Regions from separate parts of the Sporosarcina sp. FA15 genome, predicted to be linked through region 1. Evidence: a T-box and tRNA genes for the amino acid it is inferred to sense, from the RefSeq annotation. Region 1 holds a T-box; the other holds one or more tRNA genes.

Evidence for each region. The T-box of region 1 lies ahead of metG (methionine--tRNA ligase). A T-box ahead of a tRNA ligase gene usually reads a tRNA of that ligase, here a tRNA-Met.
Region 2: it has a tRNA-Met gene. The T-box ahead of metG (methionine--tRNA ligase) is inferred to sense a tRNA for this amino acid. The anticodon was not compared.

The regions. Positions count from the first base shown of each region.
Region 1 is NZ_CP188818.1:1,213,037-1,220,762, reverse strand. It holds gene ACP8HG_RS05765 (serine hydrolase domain-containing protein) at 9-1,313, opposite strand; gene metG (methionine--tRNA ligase) at 1,545-3,176, opposite strand; T-box leader at 3,228-3,496, opposite strand; gene ACP8HG_RS05755 (hypothetical protein) at 3,775-4,263, opposite strand; gene ACP8HG_RS05750 (GNAT family N-acetyltransferase) at 4,386-4,946, opposite strand; gene ACP8HG_RS05745 (serine hydrolase domain-containing protein) at 5,001-6,035, opposite strand; gene namA (NADPH dehydrogenase NamA) at 6,475-7,494, shown strand.
Region 2 is NZ_CP188818.1:3,462,041-3,469,766, forward strand. It holds gene tilS (tRNA lysidine(34) synthetase TilS) at 1-349, opposite strand, end outside; gene ACP8HG_RS16355 (SpoIIE family protein phosphatase) at 437-2,854, opposite strand; tRNA gene ACP8HG_RS16360 (tRNA-Met) at 3,069-3,142, shown strand; gene ACP8HG_RS16365 (S1 domain-containing RNA-binding protein) at 3,673-4,101, opposite strand; gene ACP8HG_RS16370 (FtsB family cell division protein) at 4,231-4,650, opposite strand; gene yabQ (spore cortex biosynthesis protein YabQ) at 4,705-5,172, opposite strand; gene yabP (sporulation protein YabP) at 5,169-5,465, opposite strand; gene ACP8HG_RS16385 (RNA-binding S4 domain-containing protein) at 5,554-5,844, opposite strand; gene mazG (nucleoside triphosphate pyrophosphohydrolase) at 5,831-7,300, opposite strand; gene ACP8HG_RS16395 (putative polysaccharide biosynthesis protein) at 7,302-7,726, opposite strand, start outside.

The DNA.
Region 1 (7,726 bases):
CCTACAAACTACTCAGCCTTATTCAACATTTGATTTTTCCCAGTACAATCCATATATTGCACACTCCCTATTTCACCTGATATTGAATTATAAAATACAAGTTGCTCATTAATCATCTCAGTTAAAAAAGTTGTTTTGGTGGAGTCGTGGCTAACTGCTACCAGTTTGAATTTATAAATCGCTCCGTACGTTTTAGGGACAGTTAAAAAGAGTTCTCCCTTCTCAACAGATATATCTAGGACTTTGTTGTCCTCATTTCCAAATAGATACTTACCTACTATAGGTTCTACGTTTGTGTACGGAATTGGTACAGCAGGAAGCGGTAAAGATGTCTTTTCCTCAAAAATAGTCTTCGCAATTTCCAGACTTAAATGTTTTACAGGCGTAACATTCATATTACTCAAAAAGATAATAGTAACTTGATCATCAACAAATCTGAGAAAATCGCTACAAAAACCGCTGATATCTCCAGAATGATGCACACAGTTTTTTCCAAAAACTTCGGATTTCATCCAACCATATGCATATGAACTGAGATTTGGAGTAAACATTTTCTCTGTTAGTTCCTTGTTAAGTATTTTGAATGATTTTAATGCCTTATCCCAAATAAATAGATCCTCCGTTGTAGAATATAGACCATAGGATCCTAATGGAAATGACAAGTCAGCATATGCTGGGTGAATCGGTTCTTCCCAGAATGAATAACCAGAAGCCAAACTAGGAACGACCCTTATTCCATCATCGCAGCCTGTATTATACATGCCCAATGGATGGCATATTTGCTCCTGTATATAATCTGCATATGATATGCCTGAAACTATTTCCATAATAGCCGTTAGCAACGTGTAGCCCGAGTTTGAGTAGCCAAAACTCCTTCCAGGTTCAAAGTCCAAATCCCTGTCTTTAAATGAGTCAATAAGCTGATTTAAAGTCGAAGGAAGTCTCATAGTACTAGACCAAAAATCCGCAAAACTTGTATAATTGGGAATGCCTGAGCTATTCGTTAAGCAATGGAGAATCGTGATTCGATCACCATTAGGATAATCATGAAGATACTTACCAACATAATCGTTTATGTTCAATTTCTGCTTTTCATGTAATTGAAATATGCCCATTGCTGTAAAAGCCTTAGTAAGGGAACCTATGCGAAATTTAGTAGTAGGCGTATTTGGCACTTTATGTTCCCAATTAGCCATACCAAAGCCTTTGTTAAAAAGAATGTTTTCGTTAGAAGCAATTAGTATGGAGCCATTCAAATAACCATTTCGATCGTAAGATTCAATCCAGTTAGCTATCCGGTCCTCTACTATCATGTGAATTCCCCCCCTATAATAACGCCACTCTTGGTCCGTATATTTATTATAGTAACAATTTAATCTTGATTAATTTTATTCAGAACAAGGAATACATATTGAACATCCCCCTTATTTTAGATGTTTGAAAACACTTATGCTGCCATTGTTGTCTGATTATTTAAAGTGGAATAGCGGTTTAACTTTGAATATGCCCGCAGTTTAGTCTAGTAATTTTTCTCTGGTCTATACTTATATTGCATTCAATTTCAACTTTTCTAATTCGATCTCAATCTGATTTAAATCGATTCGTTCAAATAAAGGACTTACTTGAAAGGTTTGATATATTGATTTTTCTATGGGTTCCCAAGTAAATGGTGCTAAATTCAACATTGCTTTCACTTTATCACTTGAAAAAGGTAGGAATGGCGATAATAACTGAGCACAATTTGCAATAATATGCACACATGTAAGTAAAATATTCTTGCACTCTTCCCTGTTCTCATGGATTTCTTTCCAAGGTTGTTTTGTATCAAAGTATTTATTTCCGAAGCGAATGGTTTCAAAAATCGTTTCAATCGCTTGTTTGAAATGACCTTGTTCAATCAAGTGACCAATCTCACCATATCTAGATTGAGTCATTTCTACAATATCTAAATCCAGGTTACCAGAAACAGCCCCTTCAAATGATTTGTCAATAAACTTCAACGTCCGATTTACGAGGTTACCGTAAGCACCAAGAAGCTCAGAATTATGACTGAAAATGAATTCACGCCACGAAAAATCAGCGTCTCTATTTTCAGGTGCATTTGCAGTTAGAAAGTATCGAATGGAGTCAGGATCATAACTTTCCAAAATGGCGGGAACCCACACAGCCCAGTTTTTGCTCGTTGATAGTTTCATTTTTTCTAATGTTAAGTACTCGTTTGAAACGATATGTGTTGGAAAAGCGTCCTTTCCAATACCCGATAAAATAGATGGCCAAATAATCGAGTGGAAGGGAATGTTGTCTTTCCCATGTACATAGTAAGATACGGTCTCTTCATTCCAAAAAGCTTCATCACTTTGATTAGTGTCAATCGCCCATTGTTGACTGGCCGAATAATAACCTGATACTGCTTCAATCCAAACGTATACTTTTTTATCCTCATAACCTTGTACTGGGACACTAACTCCATTTTGTAAATCTCTGGACACAGCGCGGTCATGTAAACCTTCTGTCAAATATCTTTCTGATAAATGGATGGCATTTTCTCTCCACGCTTTGTTTGCCCGAACCTTCTTAACTTGCTCTTCTAGCTCATGTTGAAATGAACTTAATGAAAAGTAGAAGTGTTCCGTTGCCTTTGTGGTTGGTTCATTGCCACAAATTTTGCATTTACGGTCAATTAAATCAAGCGGATCAAGGATGGTTGAACAATTATCACATTGATCCCCACGAGATGGATGTCCACAGTTCGGACAAACACCCTCCACATACCGATCCGGTAAAAATTGGTGGTCAAACTCACAATACGTTTGTTCAATCTCTTTTTTATAAATATATCCATTCTCAAGTAGCTGCAAGAAAATCCGCTGGACAACTTCATGATGTTGTTGACTATCCGTTCTGGAATAAAAATCATAACTAAATCCCAGTATCGCAAAGCTTTCTATAAATTCTTGATGATAGCGATCTGCGATATCTTGAATCGCTAGCCCTTCTTGATTGGCCCTAATCGAAATAGGTGTACCATTACAATCGCTACCTGACACATATAAGACGGATTCACCCTTTAGTCGGTAATACCTCGCTAAAATATCCCCCGGTAACAACGCTGCGATATGGCCTAAATGCAATGACCCATTGGCATATGGCCACGCACCCCCAATTAAAATGCTCAAACGAATTCCTCCTTTTTAGGGCATACAAAAAACCCCGCCACTTATCGTATCGATAAGGACGAGGTTAATATTTCACTCGTGGTACCACCTTAGTTCACAAATAGCTCACGCCACTTGTCTTAGTAAGTACGTCGCTACAAATCCTGCGAGTATACTTTGACATTTGTAACAAGTGCCAAATCTTGTTGCAGCCTACTCATCCGCGGATTTTCAGTGCAAAGCTCGGAGATCATGTTCATCAGACTAGTTTGCTTCATTTCCACCAACAGAAGCTCTCTATATAACATCGTCTCATTACTTTTCCTCGTCATTGCCGTTTGATATAAGGTTTGAATTGATTATAGAGAAGTGTGTGTGTAAATGCAAATAATAAATAAACGTATTTCGTGGTCATGTTAACCATACTTGTATCACAACGTCAGCGATACACTACAGTGGATTATTACAAGTAAAGGAGTCACCATGCATTACATATGGGATTTGTGAATAATGAGTTGCCCCAAAAATTATTTCGATTGTAAAACTTAATCCAGTTACTTTTATGTAAGTTATTTCCTTATTTAGACTATGCCATTTTGAGAACTTATATTCATTGTAATTATAATGTATTCTGTATAATTATATTTAAAATCTCTAATTTATCCAAGTCCTTATTGTTATTTTTTGTTCTTCTATAGCCATCTTCTAGCGATTTATTATAGACTTTAACGAAATCCAAAATCGTAGGTAAATAGTATTCTGAACCAGCATCTTCAAATAGGTTTAAACTTGTATAATCTACATCCGCAAATTCCAATAAATCTTCCGTAAAAGCAAACCCAATTTTAATATCATTTTTAATAAATTCATGTTCCTGTAAGTTAACCATTCTATAGCCTAGCTGTTCCATGGTATGTTGGAGAAATTTCCATTTTTCTTCTAAATAAGTTAAGGGCACAAGTATATCAATATCTTGAGGAGAAAAGTCGATATTTGTTACTTTTCCAAGACCTAATGAACCATATAAGACGGGTACAATGTCTAACTGTTGGTTTAATAATCCAGAAATACATATAAATTCTTCATATAAATAATGTTCTCTATTCATAATTTCCCCTTCTATCAGTCAAAACTATATTTATATATAGTAGTAACTTTCACTCGTTTTTTTGCACAGAAATCGATTCGGTATTAAAGTTATTTATCATCTTTTGGTGAAAATTTAGCACTCTATTTTCCACTCCACTCATGAACTAAAATACTGTATAAAAGGGAATCACGCCATCCATCTTTTAGTAGTAAATCCTCACGCATTCTACCTTCTTTTGTCATGCCTATTTTCTCTAGCACCTTTGATGAAGCAACATTTCTTGGGTCGCATGTCGCATAAATACGATGGAGATTAAAATTTTTAAAACTGAATTCAATTACCAATTTCGCTGCCTCTGTTGCATATCCCATTCCCCAAAAATCTGGATTTATAATGTAGCCAATTTCTCCGATTTTATTGCTATAATCTTGGATATTTAACTCAGCTGCCCCAATCATGTTTCCGTTTCCCCTTAAAATTATGGCAAATACAAATCGACTTCTTGGTTTCTTTTTGGCATCTACAATAACTTGTTTTACAAACTCTTCAGATTCCTCCTCAGAGTTTGGTCCCCACGGTTGGTACTGACACACTAGTTGTTGCGATGCATATTTATGAACATCTACCCAATCTTTCTCTTCAATTTCTCGCATTATTACTCTTTCACTTTTAAGATATTCCCCAATCAAAAAAATCCCCATATCTAACTTTCCCACTCTCCTCTTCGTCAATTTTAATAAGGTTCAAGTCATTTTTTATTTAAAGGCTTGGAACCTTGTCAGTTCCTCTTCAATTCCATTCATAATGTCAAATGCTCCTGTTGACTTGTTTGAGCATACAACAACTATTTGAGATGAATTGGGAAAATAAGCGGAGTGAAAGCTAACTCCAGGATCATAGCCCATTACATGATACTTAAATACACCTTTTTCATTTTTCTTAATCCATATGCCATATCCATAAAAGCTATCTTCATCGACTTGAGTATGAGCCGTGAGTAACTGATTGGTTAGTACCTCATTTAGAAGTCGATGGTTCATCAAGGCTTCCCATAGCCTAACCATATCTTTTGCTGTTACATATGCTCCGCCATCCGAACCGCCTTTTACTGGTAGTGAATAAATATTCGTTTTCCATGTTCCGTCTGAATTATCTATATACCCTAAAGCAGTCCCTTGCGGAAGAGCATCAAACGCAAAGTATCCTGATTCTAACATGCCGACTTCTTTAAAAATACGTTCTTCAACGTAGTCAGTAAAGACAAGTCCACTTACTTGTTCAACTATCAAACCTAGCAAAATATAACCTGCATTATTGTAGTGAAACCGCCCTACTTTCGGAGATTTCATTTGCTCATTTTGAAAAAGTGGCAAAAAGTCGCTCAAACGTCTTAAGTGATACATCGGATTTTTGACCCACAGTTCCTCAAAGTCATCCATGACTTCTTCATCGAAATAATCTGGCATTCCTGTAGTATGCGTCAGTAAATGGTGGATGGTTATCTTTTCGTCTAAATATGGAAAATCTAAATCAAGACATTCTCCTAAAGTCGTATCAAAAGATAGTTTTCCTTCTTCTACAAGCTGACAAATTGCAATTGAGGTGAAAAGCTTACATCCAGACGCTATTCCATATCGAGATGTTCTTTGATTTTTTAATTGTTCAGAACGATTGGCATAACCATAGCTTACATCTGCCAAAATCTTTTCCCCATCTTTAACAAATACAGTACCTGAGAAATGATTACTACTTTGAATTTTTGCAATCTGCTCTGTAATTTTTATGTTCACTTTTATTCCCCCACTGTATTTGTTTTAAGTCATATCTTTGCTTCAACGTAAGTTAGATAGTTTATACTCTTTGACAAATTCCTCGTAATCCAATACTTCAATTACGTCTGACCAATGCCTAATGAAAATAACAGGTTTTCCATTCTCCTTGAAATCCTTAATAACATTCTTGATTATTGACAGCCCTCTTAAAAATTACCGAAACTCAAAATTCCATTTGTACATCTATAACTAATAAAGCCTCCATTTTCCACCTAATTTCCTTTGATAGATAACTCTTCTAGAATGATGATAACTTCTCCTGCTATATAGGGGGCCATTCACTGACACTTTTTTGTGAAATCGTGTTAATGCCAATCATCTTTCCAAGTCGGGACCCCCGCCTTATATTCCCGCCTTTGTTATACTAATCGTATTAATCATTTAGGGGGTTAAAAACATGGCAAAGTTATTTGAACCAGTTACAATACGCGATGTTGAATTTAAAAACCGCATCGTTATGTCGCCGATGTGTATGTATTCGAGCCATAACGAAGACGGAATGATTGAGGATTGGCATAAGACTCATTACGCCACACGTGCAGTCGGTCAAGTTGGTCTTATCATTGTTGAGGCTACAGCAGTACAACCTGCGGGACGGATTTCTTCACAAGATCTTGGCATCTGGAGCGACGACCATATTGCGGGATTAACAGAAGTGGTCCATCTCATGCAACAGCATGGCGCGAAAGCGGGCATCCAGCTCGCACATGCTGGACGTAAAGCGACAGTCGACGGCGATATTTATGCACCGTCCGCAATTGCATTCAATGAAAAGTATAAATCTCCTGTTGAAATGACTATAGACGATATAAAAACGACTGTACAAGCATTCAAGGAAGGTGCAATTCGTGCGAAGAAAGCCGGGTTTGACGTCATTGAACTCCATGGTGCACATGGCTATCTTATTAATGAATTCTTGTCGCCTTTATCGAATAAACGGACGGATGATTACGGCGGCTCTGCAGTAAACCGCTATCGCTTGTTACGTGAAATTATCGAAGTAGTTCGCACTGTTTGGCAAGGTCCCTTGTTCGTCCGAATATCTGCACATGATTATACTGACGGAGGCATGACGTCCATTGCGTACATTGAAATGGCGAAGTGGATGAAAGAGCAAGGCGTCGATCTAATTGATGTTAGTTCCGGAGCGGTCGTCCCAGCCGCAATTGATTCATTTCCTGGCTATCAAGTGAAATTTTCGGAAACAATTAAAGATGGTGCCGATATATTAACGGGCGCAGTTGGCCTGATCACAACTGGTATCCAAGCAGAAGAAATCTTGAAAAACGGCCGTGCCGATATGATTTTGCTGGCACGCGAACTATTGCGCGACCCGTACTGGGCATATACAGCGGCAAAAGACCTTCGTGTTGAGATCCAGTCGCCGAAACAGTATGAGCGAGGCTGGATGTTTTAAATAAGTTATCCTGCCAATATTGGACAGTAATTTATAAATGAAAAAGTAGTAGTGCAAACCCTGGCACGGGTTCGCACTACTACTTTTTTAGTGATATGCCTGTAGAGTATCCTCTTAGGTATCTACAAATAGTAAATATAATTTATTCACCTACTCGAGATATTAAATTCGTGGAAACTTCACGAACCAGATAAAGTATTTGTCAAACTCATTCAATTCTACATAGTGTTTA
Region 2 (7,726 bases), 2.2 Mb from region 1:
TCTCCTCGAAAAATGCATACCGTCCATTTCGGCAGACAGCTTGCACATTGCCACCGTCTTTCTCGATAATAGCCGGAACCGGGACACTTCCGCCAAAAAAAGGAATCCCATACACTTCACACAGCCTTGCCACAAATGTGCCGTCTGCCGCGGACTCTTCTCCGCGCAAATTATGATCGACGTGAATTGCGGCAACTTCAATCTCCATGCTTTCTTGATTTGAAGCCATGAAATGTAAAAGCGCTACCGAATCTACTCCACCCGAACAGGCGATTAAAATACGGTCCCCCGGAGCGATGAGTGACCATTCCTTGATAAAACGGAATATCGTCTGTTTAAATTTATCCATTGCTCCGCTCCCTCCTCTTTTCTAATTTATTCTTACTCGAATTTTACCATAGAATATCTAAAGGAGGGGACTCACTTACTTACATATTCATCCGATGACCCTTTCCCGGGAAATAGTTTGTGAATAGGGTGTGAAACTTGACCACTTCGGCAGAACATGATCGATTTTCATAACTAACACAGTACGATCGTCTCCAATCACACCAAACTTCCGCTCCATTTCATGCATAATACGGTCTGCAATTTTGTCACATTCGAATCCTCCATATTTTTCAAGCGTACTGTACAACGACCTCTCTTGCTTCTCAAGCGGGATATCCCCATTAAAAATCCCGTCCGTTAACATAAGTATAATGTCTCCTGACTTCAACTCTTCTTTTTTTGCCTCCACAGAAAAGGATGGAAGAAAACCGACAGGGACCGATTTGCTATCCAGTCTTAAAAAGTCGTCACCGCGTTTAATATATGTGCTCATCGATCCTGCCTTCCAAGACCAAATGCGACCATCTTGCAAATCTACGAGGGCCAGATCAAGCGTGGCGTACATATCATCAAGCCCATTCAAAGACATCATATAATGCAACGTATGCATGGCTGTTTCAGGATCCATTTTCCGGTCCAAACATTCTCGCATTAAACGAATTACCTTTCGACTCTCACGATATGCATTTAAATCCTGGCCCATTCCATCTGACAACAAAACCGCCGTCAACCCTTCATGAATTGGGAACACTTCATATGCATCACCGGCGTGAAATGTTTCGCCGCCTGCTGTTGCCGCGATACCATAATCAAGGGTAAAACGAACTGCCGAACCAAACGTTAGTTGTATATGTGGAAAAGGGTCCTGTAAAACGGCAGACTTGGCGACCCGGAATGGCTCATCGTACATTTCTTCAAGAATTGGCAGTATAAACCTTTCCGCAACTGTCGTATCCGTTTCAAAATCAGATCTTTTCTCAGGAATACAGCAGATGATGCGACGCGCACCCCTCTCTCCTGGTAAAACATCAATCTGGAAGTACTCAATACCTTTCTCTTGGAGCCGTTTTGCCAAATCTTCCTCGGCAGGCTTATAAACAGTCAAATCTTCTTTTACTTCATTCATGATTTTGTCCAGATGGGTGCTCATATCACGCAACTGGAGGGCAAGCATTTTTCGTCCATGCTGAAGTTGTCCCGTCAATAAACGACTGGCAGCTTGTTCCTCAAGTTCCGTAACTAATCCATTGAATCGGACGCACTTATATTTAATCTTTTCCTCAACACGATGACGCTTAGCTTTTTTCGTCATAGAATAGGTCATTTCCCACTCACTAAGAAGCCCGCCCATATCATTATCTGCACCTTCCCAGCACTTGGCATAACGGAAACAAGACTGGCAAGTTTTTGGAATAACCTGCTGAGGTAATACATCTGCATTATCGTGGGGGGAAGATCGGTCGCCAACAAGCGTCGACATAAATTCAGAGAACTTTTTGAAATCAGCTAGTTGATCATCGAGCCGCTCTGCTAACCATTTTTGTTGTTTGTCAGTAGTCTCTGTATTCTCCGGATAAAAAATGCGTTTAATCGACTCTAGTTTTTTCGAAGGGATCAGTAAAAAAATAATCGTCGCGGTTGCGAGTGTTATAAAGTGTGAAGTATCAAGAGGCAAGGTCAGATCATACATAAGGAAAAATCCCGATACAGAGGCCCCTCCTAACACGATGCCAATTTTCCCGAAACGGCGGAGTGTGCCTGCAAAAAATCCGGTCATACCATACACCGCCATCATTCCAGTGAAGGACAATTCTGCTACCCCCACAATAGCAGCGATGATCATTGCGATTGTTGTTGAAAATGGAAGCCCTCCCACTAGCGCCGCAAGCAAAATTGTCAGATGAATGAGTGTACCTGAAACCGAAACAGGACCTAGCATAAGTCCACTCATTCCAGTTGTAGCCAGCGCACCGACAAGGCAAGCCGCTCCAAGTCGTTCAGGTGTCCATTTACCAAAGAAGATTCGATCTGCGGCAGGAAAAGCAACAAAGAGGAAAAAAGTCATGAACAAAGCAAGAACTGCTTCAAAGCCAATATATAATTGAACATTTACTGGTGGTTGCCCGATATGCATAATGAACTGCCACAACACTTGAACAATGATAATACATCCTGCTACTGTTAGCGGTACTGATTTTCGCATGATCGGATATTTAATAACCGCATTAAATAACGCGAGCATCAATAGATGGATAACAGCCTGTCCAAGACCAAGGAATGCACTTCCAAACATCCCACCAATGAACACCCATATGAGATGCTTTCTGAAGCGAGCCCGTGCAAGTGCCCACACTGGCAAGAAAAAAGGAACCGCTGCATCGAACAATACGGCTTGCGACAAGAAAAAAGATCCAAACAAGAATAGAGTCGCAACTAAAATGTGCATTTTTCGTTTTCCAATCATCTCGACATACATACCAATTGGATGGCCCACTGGACGTGCTAAATGATCAATTAGTTTCATTCCTCATTCCCCCTATGTCTGCTATGCCTTGAGTATACATAGGCAGATGGAAAGAAATTGTCTGTTCATGACAACAAGAAAACAAAATGTTTCGACTCATTCCGAACTGTTTTTTCTTTTTTCCTAAGACGGGTTGACACTGCATTGATTCACTTGTATTATAAGTATTGTTGTTCTGATCAAGCGGAAACAAGTGCTAACTAGAATATACGAAGGCGGCGTAGCTCAGCTGGCTAGAGCGTACGGTTCATACCCGTGAGGTCGGGGGTTCGATCCCCTCTGCCGCCATTTATGAAATGCAGATACAACCGTCCAGGAGTTGGACAATAAATCACTAAAAAAGCAGTTCCTACATCGTGAATTCACGATGTAGGAACTGCCTTTTTTTGCAATGAAAAAATGCGCGATTGTTTGGGGAGCTGTGACGGTTTATGTGATTTCCCGTGATAGTTTCGTCATTTACCATGACAGTTCAGACGATTGCCGTCACAGTTTCACCATTTACCATGACAATTCGCGATTGCCATCACAATTTCGCCATTTGCCATGACAATTCAGACAAATGCCGTTACAGTTTCACCGTTTGCCATGACAATTCGCGATTGCCATCACAGTTTCGCCATTTGACATGACAGTTCAGACGAATGCCATTACAGTTTCGTCATTTGCCATGACAGTTCACGATTTCCGTTACAGTTTCACCATTTAACATTACAATTCTCCGCACAAAAAAGCAGCGAACAAGGGTCATTCCCTTTGTTCACTACTTTTCTTCATACTATTCGTACACTTTTTCATGAATTGAAACAGCTAGCAAGTTACCCTCTGCTTGCGCCACGGCCACCGCGTTTCGATTCTGTCGCTCTTTTCAAAGTAGAGAGACGCTCTTCGCTATCTTTCATGAACTTTGCCATTTTTTGTTCAAAGTTCTCTGGGCGATCCATAGCAGGACGGCCACCACCTTGACGCGGACGTTGCGGGCGCTGAGGACGTTCTGGACGCTGTTCAGATTCAGGTTTCGCTTTTCTAATCGACAACCCAATTTTACCATCTGCACCGACGTTCATCACTTTCACTTCAACCATGTCACCGACTTTAAAATGATCGTTGATGTCCTTGACATAATTGTCCGCCACTTCACTGATATGGACCAGGCCTGTTGAGCCATTCGGTAGCTCAACAAACGCCCCGAAGTTTGTGATTCCTGTTACTTTACCCTCTAGCTTGCTGCCTACTTCAATTGACATAAAAAAAATGCTCCTCCTTAAAATTTAAGCGGGCCCCGCGCTGGGAGCCTTGCAACCGTATTAATGAGCCCTGCAAATTGCAGGATCCTTACTTCCATTATAGCCAATAAAAAAAGAGTGTCAATAAGACTACTCTTTTCCTTTGTCTTGTTCATCTGTTTTTCTATTGTTTTCGGGTATTGAAAAAATGATTTCGCTCTTTTCAGACAAGAAATATTCCTTGCGTGCAAGTTTTGCGATATAGTCATCATCATTCAATTTCACAAGTTGTCTTTTTAGCATTTCTTGTTCTTCCTGTACCCCTTCAAGCTGGGCCAGCACCTCGACTTTTTGCAACTCTTTCGCTGCCAACGTCTGTTTCTGGTTGATGAACATATTCGTCAGACCACCTAGAATAACGGCTGCCACAATAGCAAACACAGCCAGTCTACGGTATAAACGGACTTTCCGCGCATTCTTCCTAGTCTCTTTCTTTTGAAGTGAGCGGACATATTCAGTTTGAATCGATGCGACCCTTTCGGACGATTTCCTCTGCTGTTTCTGTTCCACGTCCTGCACTTCCCCTCTTCACACACTACAATTTGTTAGTCCATAAATTATATATCATTTCACCCTTCTTTTAAAGAGTTTTCCGGAAATGATACGGAATATTTTAACAAATGGTGTAAAGAGGACTGCAAAGACTTTCACTATAAAACGAATGACTAGACTGATAATAGATACAATCAGACGCACGAGGAACAAGAGCGGCCTTATTAACAACACCAACAAGATCCTCCCGAAAAATCGGAACGGCTTATAAAAAATAGTTACGTATAGCAACATTCCACTAATCTGTGCAACTGGATCATATATCCGCCACGCCCCATCCCTGACGAGATAAAGGATGTAAAACGTCCAACATCCGACGAGTACCCATCCAATGACTTCGAGCCAAACCGCACGCTTTCGAATAATCGATTTCTTCCCGACGTGCGCGGTACTTGTTCCAATCATGTCCATGAATGCCCCAGCAACAATGCCCGTCCCAATCATAGCAAGCAGGCTAAGAAATTGAACGGATAGACTCATCCAAACAATTTATGGAGGAAACCTTTTGAACCTGATTCTTCTTCATCGTATTGAATAGTGCCGACCGTTCCTTCTAGCGTTAGAAGCCCTTTATCGACATCGAGATGAACAATGCGCAGTTCCTCTCCCCGGATTTGCAATAATCCTTGCGATGTTCGAACGAGAAATTCTTCCTGATCGAAGCGGTCGATTGATTTTACAGACGTGAGATCCATCCGTTTTCTGTTGCGCATAGTGACGACATGGTCTCCTGATGGAATTGCGTACGTAGGACTATCAGTTTGAAATTGCATTATATGCTTCCCCCTTTGCTTGTACGTTCACAGCTATCTTATGCTAGGACATAAAAAAACATGACAGGAAAATTCCCTGTCATGTTGTTCAGTCTTCATCATCCATGAATTCCGGTTCCACTTTTTCAAGCTTCTCTTCCTTCAAAATCGTGTACATTGAGGCTGCATCGTCTTTTTTCGTCGTCTCTTTCAGCATGTTGATTTTTACCGTTACAATCTTCTGACCGAAACGGATCGCCAATTCATCGCTTTCTTTTACAACCGATGACGCTTTTGCCACTTTTTCATTTATTGTTATACGCCCTTGATCAGCTACTTGTTTTGCGAGTGTCCGTCTTTTAATTAGTCGAGATACTTTCAAAAATTTATCGAGTCTCATCATTATCTTCCCCTTTTTTTGCTAGTTTCCAAAACTCTTCAAGTTCATCAAGTGTATAGTCAGTAAACTTGCCTTGTCCATCTTTCACACTCTTTTCGACAAATGAAAACCGTCTGTTGAACTTTTGATTTGCATGGACCATTGCTTCTTCTGGAGATAACTTGAGGAAGCGTGAAATGTTAACGATTGTGAACAGAACGTCACCTAGCTCGTCCATTTGACTGTATTTCGTACCACTCTCTAGTTCTTTACGGAACTCCAACCATTCTTCATCAAATTTTTCTAAAGCACCGTCAATCGTTGGCCAATCAAACCCAACCTTTGCCGCCTCTTTTTGATAATTAAGTGACGTTAAAAGTGATGAAGAAGGACGTTCTTGACCTTCCAAGAGTGAGTCGGCTTGCGGTTTTTCCTGTTGCTTGATTTCTTGCCAATTTTGCAGAACTTCTTCTGAATTTACCACGCTTTTATCTCCAAAAACATGCGGGTGGCGGCGAATCATTTTCGATCCTACCGATTGAAGCACGTCTTCCATGGCAAAATAACCGTCGTCTTCGCCAATTTGAGCATGAAGGAATACTTGTAACAGTACATCACCAAGCTCTTCAATCACTGCGTCGTCATCTTCACTATCAATCGCCTCAAGCAGTTCGTGTGTTTCTTCAAGCAAATACCGCTTCAACGATGCATGCGTCTGTTCACGATCCCATGGGCACCCGTCCGGAGCGCGCAGTGCAGCGATGATTTCCCTGAACGTCGACCAATCTTTCAATCGCGCTTCTCTTTCAACTACAGGCGGTACATAAACGGTAGTCAAATTATTAATTTCAGTGACACGGTCCAGTTCAAATAGCGGAACTGTAATCAATTGCTCGCCCGTAGAACCTGCCGCCGTTACAACCGTCACTGGATGGTCGTAGGCGTACTTCTCCATTAATGACAGTTTCACTTCGGATGCCACGAACGCATCGTACACTTGTCCAATTAGAATATGTTGCTTCATCTGGACATCATCGCGTTTCATATCCGTACCATCGAGTAGCTGAAACCCTTCAATCGGATCGATGCGCAACGCTGCAAAAATCGGGTCAAGAAAACTATTCCCCCCCGCAATTTCCATTTGGATTAAACCTTCGCGTTCTTTCTCGACTAATAATTGGACTGTCCGTTCCGCAACAAGCGGATGTCCTGGTACTACATAGGTCACTGGTTGTTGTACGCACATAATGAGCAGCTGTTCTACAATTTCATCATATACATGCTCGAACGAGTCGTGTTTTTCATAAATTTCATCGAAGCTCATGAGAACAATGCCCTCCGCTCTTAATTCAGCGACAGCAGGGTGCTGATCCGTACGCGCGACAATATATTTCGCTTCTTTCAACTTTCGATATGTCCCTAGCGCCAATTGGTCAAGGTCACCCGCGCCGAGACCAATAATTGTTAACTGATGCATACTATTCACCTTTTCTTTTAATAAGTCGTAATTGCAATGTAGCTAAACGTTTGCCGAATGGCAGAAGAAACCATTCCTTCTCTGCCATTATACGTGATTTCATAATGACGAAAAGGAAAACAACCGCTCCCACCAAAACAGATGTTAATGCGATAAGTGTCGCCTCAATCCGACCCGGTAACTGGTCAAATAAAAACCCGTCTGCAATGAGCATCCACGGTAAAACAACCGCAATCATGAGAGTAGTTGCCACTATCACCCATCCGTAAAAACGTGTTGGTGCAAGGCGAATTGGCCATACTGTTTTAAAGTAAAGCAGCAACCCAAATGCAATTACCGCGAAACCGATATTGCCGGCAATCGCCGCTCCCGTGACATTCCATAAAGGAACCAGAAGTTGATTCGCGAAGATTTTTATAACCAACC